DNA from 2 places in the Vibrio sp. V30_P3S12P165 genome. Region 1 is predicted to be linked to the other one. Evidence: predicted binding sites of a transcription regulator. Region 1 holds the regulator's gene; the other holds the start of a gene.
What was found. The regulator CRP, encoded in region 1, controls carbon source genes, mostly activating them, when cyclic AMP is high. The targets are predictions, from matches to a motif close to TGTGANNNNNNTCACA.
Positions count from the first base shown of each region.

Region 2: the regulator CRP is predicted to act here: its motif matches at 1,335-1,350, upstream of CAG57_RS05440 (glycogen/starch/alpha-glucan phosphorylase).

Region 1 is NZ_WXWH01000055.1:98,370-101,586, forward strand. It holds gene CAG57_RS11405 (phosphoribulokinase) at 1-855, shown strand, start outside; gene crp (cAMP-activated global transcriptional regulator CRP) at 1,097-1,729, shown strand; gene CAG57_RS11415 (DUF1338 domain-containing protein) at 1,791-2,588, opposite strand; gene astD (succinylglutamate-semialdehyde dehydrogenase) at 2,624-3,217, opposite strand, start outside.
Region 2 is NZ_WXWH01000025.1:26,711-29,927, forward strand. It holds gene CAG57_RS05440 (glycogen/starch/alpha-glucan phosphorylase) at 1-1,200, opposite strand, end outside; gene malT (HTH-type transcriptional regulator MalT) at 1,718-3,217, shown strand, end outside.

The DNA of each region.
Region 1 (3,217 bases):
CCTATTATTGCCGTCACTGGCTCTTCAGGCGCAGGAACCACCACGACATCAGAAGCATTTCGGAAAATGTTCAATATGATGAACATTAAACCCGCTTGGGTCGAAGGAGACAGTTTTCATCGTTTTACCCGCCCAGAAATGGATATTGAAATTCGAAAAGCGCGTGAACAAGGTCGCCACATCAGTTATTTTGGCCCACAAGCGAATGATTTTCCCGCGCTACAAGAATTTTTTCGGGAATATGGTAAATCAGGTACGGGTCAAATTCGCCGTTACCTGCATACGTTTGATGAAGCCGTTCCCTATAATCAAATGCCCGGTACCTTTACCCCGTGGCAACAGCTGCCTGAAGATACTGATGTATTGTTTTATGAAGGACTTCATGGCGGAGTTGTCGATGGCGAAATCAATGTTGCGCAGCATGTTGACTTTTTGATAGGCATGGTACCGATTGTCAATTTAGAATGGATTCAAAAATACGTTCGAGATACCCGTGATAGAGGTCATTCGCGAGAAGCGGTCATGGACTCCATCGTTCGCTCAATGGATGATTACCTTAATTACATCACGCCACAATTTTCTCGCACGCACATTAACTTTCAACGTGTTCCAACGGTTGACACTTCTAATCCACTGAACGCCAAAGGCATTCCTAGCTTAGATGAAAGTTTTGTGGTGATTCGACTGCGAGGGATCAAGAATGTCGATTATCCTTATCTATTAGCGATGATAGACGGTTCATTTATGTCTCGCCACAACACCATCGTTGTCCCCGGTGGAAAAATGAGCTTTACCATGGAGTTAATCGTTCGACCACTACTGCAACAGTTGATTGAATCGGGCAAAATTGGTTAATCATTCCGTGCTAATGACGATTACTTTTCATACCGTGATCATGTGCACACTTTTGCTTAGATTATCCGTACTTTGATACGATTAAAATCAAGAAATCGCCTGAGAAAAAGGATACTATTCCATACCGAACACAAGATAGCTTGCAGCAATTAGGAAGTCCTCTTATTCTAGTTAACCCATTAAGGCTTCGCTAAAATATATGGACAGCAGCGAGCATACCCTGCAGAGGAAGTGAGATATTATGGTTCTAGGTAAACCTCAAACCGACCCAACACTAGAGTGGTTTCTTTCACATTGTCATATTCATAAGTACCCTTCTAAAAGCACGCTGATTCATGCGGGCGAAAAGGCAGAAACTTTGTACTACATTGTCAAAGGGTCTGTTGCGGTACTGATTAAAGATGAAGAAGGTAAAGAGATGATTCTTTCTTACCTTAACCAAGGTGATTTCATCGGCGAGCTTGGTTTGTTCGAAGAAGATCAAGAACGTACCGCTTGGGTTCGAGCTAAATCGCCTTGTGAAGTGGCAGAGATCTCATTTAAAAAATTCCGCCAATTGATTCAAGTTAACCCTGATATTCTGATGCGTTTGTCAGGCCAAATGGCCCGTCGTCTGCAAGTCACCAGCCAAAAAGTTGGCGACCTTGCCTTCTTAGACGTGACTGGTCGTATTGCGCAAACGCTTCTCAACCTAGCAAAACAACCTGATGCAATGACTCATCCTGATGGGATGCAAATCAAAATCACTCGTCAGGAAATTGGCCAAATCGTCGGTTGTTCACGTGAAACTGTGGGTCGTATTTTAAAAATGCTGGAAGAGCAAAACTTAATTTCAGCACACGGCAAAACCATTGTCGTTTACGGTACCCGCTAGCGATATTAAATAACAGATGCACAAAGCTACTTTATTCATTTTAAAGTAGCTTTTTATTTGGTCACGACTTTCTATCTGTGCTCTCAAAAATTTTATCGGCAGAAGCGGCAACAAAGCCTTGATAGAGTTGTCCATTTACCATTGGATAACGTTTAGCAAATTCATAAAAACCACCAGGAATCACTTCAACACCTTCGTGAAACGATACTGGCACCTTATCGGCCATGGTCGAGGACTGTTCTAGTAATACTTCTGGGGTTCCTTTCACTTCACCGCCATGTTCGTTAATGGTGAAGCCTGCCTGACGTAAATGGTCATTGACCGCTTTAACCTGATTGAATGCCTTGAGCTGATTCACACTGACCGTAAAGTGATTTGCCCCATAGCCATGAGCCGCTAACCATGCCGCATATTCGCTCTCTTTGGCTAAGATTTGATAATCAGCAAACGAGAGATCCCATAGACGGCCTGCGTAAAGAAAGTCGACATGATCAAAACGAGACGTATCCACTTGAGCCACTAACTTAGCGACTATCGCTTGTAACTCAGCTGAACACGCTTCAACTTTTAATTCACTAATAAACACTTTCGGCTGCTTAGGATCTGAGTGCTCGTAATGCTTAGCGACTAACTTTTTGCTCTCAAACAAATAATCACCACACGCTTGATAACCTAAGGCTAGAAAAGGCTGAGCTAAAGTATTCATGCCCAGCGGTGCGATATTAAAGGTTCGTAAAGCAATATGGTCATTGATTAGCGGAAAACCTTCTTGTAGTAACTGATGCACTTGCTGCGCAGAAGGACAAAGTCGTGTGGTGTAATCAGCCCATAAGGCTTGGAATAATTCATCAACAGTCATAGCGTCTCCTTATTTTTACCCAACCATTTACTCGTTTATAGGATAAGCTCGATCCCAGGCGCTAAAGTCGTGGGCAATTGTGTGCTTTCCCCTTCCATCGAAGCCATAGGATAAGCGCAATAATCTGCCGCATAATACGCACTAGGACGTAAGTTTCCAGAAGCACCGGGGCCACCAAAAGGCGCATCACCACTGGCTCCGGTCAATGGGCGGTTACGGTTGACAATTCCGGCACGAATATGATCGATAAAATAGCGCCACTCTGTATCGTCGGTAGAAATCAGCCCCGCAGACAACCCAAAACGAGTCTGATTCGCAAATGCGACAGCTTGCTCGAACGTCTGATAACGGACCACTTGCAGCAATGGGCCAAAATATTCTTCATCGGGTAAATTATCGATTTCCGTCACATCAAGAATGGCGGGAGTAACAAACGCAAAATGAGTCAACTGAGCCGCCAACAATGGCTTAGCTCCGAGCGAACATAAATGTTTCTGTGCTTGAATCATTGCCCGTGCTGCGGCAACCGAGATTAACGGCCCCATAAAAGGAGCAGGCTCGGCAAACGGTTCATCAATGATTAAATTGGCCGCAGTACTAACCAACTTCGCTAGCAGTCGATCGTCAGA
Region 2 (3,217 bases), on a different contig from region 1:
AGCGCGAACCTGTTGTAAGAAACGGTGGTTGATTTCGTAAATAATTTCCATGTGGCGAGGTAGTAAACGCTGAATCAAGGATTCACTCCACGTTTCTAACGCTTCGGGTAATAAGGTGTGGTTAGTATAAGCAAACGTTTTTGAACTGATTTCCCATGCAGCTTCCCAGCTCAAATCTCGCTCATCAATTAAAATGCGCATCAGCTCTGGGATCGCGATCGTTGGGTGAGTATCGTTTAATTGAATGGTTTCATGCTTAGGTAAATCTTGCAGTGTCAATCCAGCCGCCTCATGACGACGCAAAATATCACGTACCGATGCTGCACTATGGAAGTACTGTTGCATTAAACGCAGTGTTTTACCTTTTTCATGGTTATCGTTCGGGTAAAGAACTTTCGTGATGTTACCTGCGTCAATTAGTGCATGCTGAGCTTCAAAATAGTTACCATTGTTAAAACTTTCTAACGAGAACGGCGCGATCGCGCGGCATTCCCAAAGACGTAATGGATAAACCGTTTCACTTTGATAGCCAACAATCGGTAAATCCCAAGGCATCGCTTGAACCAACATACCTGGAACCCAACGACGCTTTTCTTTGCCATGGTCGTTATACACCTCAACATGACCATAGAAACCAATTTCTTGCTTCAGTTCTGGACGAGCAACTTCCCAAGGATAACCTTCAACACCGCGCCACGCATCTGGTGCTTCTTGCTGGTGACCATCCTCAAAAGATTGCTTAAATAAGCCGTATTCATAATGCAAACCATATCCAACGGTTGGGTACTCTTGCGCAGCACATGAATCCATAAAACAGGCTGCCAGACGGCCTAAACCACCATTACCTAATGATGGATCGCGTTCTTCTTCTAGAATATCTGTTAAACTTTGACCCAACTCGGCCATCGCATCTGAAATTTGTTCATACAACCCCATACTAATCAGGTTATTACCTGTTAAGCGGCCAATCAAAAATTCCAGTGATAAATAGTTAAGGCTTTTAGCTTTAACGATGCGTTGATCTTGTTCTGTTTCAAGTAGATCAAAGGTGGTTAGCTCAGCTAACGCTCGACCCATTGCTAAGTACCAAGCACGTGCCGAAGCCTGCTCTATCGTGGTCGCATAAGTCGCGGTTAGGTGTCGTTTTACGTTAGCTTGGAATAATGCTTTATCAAAAGCTTTCTGTTGCGTAGGTTTCATCGAGAAATCTCACTTATAGGTTCTAATCCATCTAGGTCATATCCTGCCGCGGCTAACTCAACAAAACATCCTCCTGATCAATTAGCAAATCGGGAGGAGGAGTTAGGGCGTAGAGGGAAGCATCGCTAAATTGCAGTGATCTAGCTCTCATTGATGGGGATTAAATCGCTTTTATAAGTGACATCGATCACGCCAACATTCTAAATTGCGCCAATTATTTTTGCTGGTGGCCTGCTGTAGACTTGATAACTATTTACTCAAAACGTTATTTTAGTCACAAATAATTTTTATATTTTACTTAATTTTCATCATTGTTCGTATGGAACACGTTTAAAACCTTCAATATCACTCAAGCAGAAAGTGATTCAAATCACAATTACGGGGCGTAGTTAATGGGAAACTGTGAATCATGCAGAAAAGCCGCGATCGATCAATAACCTGCTATCCAAACTTCTAGTAACATCTTTGTCACTATGGATAAGCAAACCTTCAATACACGCAATGACGGGACAATACAATGTGGATACCCTCTAAATTAACACGCCCGGGACGGCTACATAATGCGATTGTTCGTCCACGAGTCTTAGAGCTTTTACAGTACGCGCCTTGCTATAAATTAGTTCTTTTTCGTTCACCGGCCGGTTATGGAAAAACTACCATGGCCGCCCAGTGGCTAGCAGACAAACCCAATATCGGCTGGTATAGCATCGATGAAAGTGATAATGATTCATTTCGCTTTATCAATTATTTACTCCAAGCGCTTAATAAAGCGACTCAGCACAGCTGCCCTAATGCCCAGAAACTCGCGGAACGGCGTCAATTTTCGTCATTGCACTCTTTGTTTAGTGAAGTTTTTGCTGAAATGTCCGAATTTCATCAGGAATGTTTTGTGGTGCTTGACGATTATCATCTCATCAATGATGACGATATTCATGAAGCGATGCGATTTTTCCTGAAGCATATGCCCGATAATTTAACATTAGTGGTGACGAGCCGTACCACGCCACCACTAGGTACAGCAAACCTGCGGGTTCGGGATTTAATGATCGAGATCGGTAATGAACTGTTAGCTTTTGATTCAGAGGAAACCACGCGTTTCTTCAATCAACGAGTGGCCGATGGTATTGATGATAAAACGGCCATCAACCTACGTAACTATGTTGAAGGTTGGCCTTCTGCGCTACAACTTATTGCTCTACAAGCTCAACATCAAAAACGTACCTTAGCGCAAACCGCTGAATCGGTTTCCCATTTTAACCATGCCCACCTCTGGGACTACTTGGTTGAGGAGGTTTTTGATTTACTCGATGAGGATACTCGCTATTTTTTGATGCAATGCTCAGTGTTGGATCATTTCAATGATAGTTTAGTTGCAACGCTAACCAAACGAGATGATGCACTAAGCATGATTGAGTCTCTCAACCGTTATGGGTTATTTATCTACCCGCTTGAAGGTGAACATAACTGGTATCGATTCCATAATCTATTTGCAGAATTTCTTGCTCATCAGCGTTTAGCCCGTATCCCTCAACAAGAGCAAGAACTGCATCGCTCTGCCGCCCAAGCATGGCTTGAAGCCTCCACGCCTCACCAAGCATTACGCCATGCCAACCTAGCACAAGACACCGAGCTACTGGCTAACATCTTAGCCCAGTATGGCTGGAAAATGTTTAACCAAGGCGAGCTTAAGGTACTTGAATCTGCGATTAACTTACTCTCACCTAATCAGCTTTACCAAGAACCCAAATTGTGTCTATTGCAAGCATGGCTAGCACAAAGTCAGCATCGTTATGACGTTGTCGGTGACATGTTGGCGAAAGCAAAAAAAGAGATGCAAGCACTCAATGTTGAACTCAGTAGTAAACAACAAGGTGAGTTTAATGCCTTACTGGCTCAAGTCGCGATCAATAAAAATGAACCAGAAAAAGCCCTACAACTGGCCGAACTGGCCTTGAGCCAGCTTGATAATAGCGTTTATTTAAGTCGTATCGTGGCAACCTCTGTGGTCGGTGAAGTG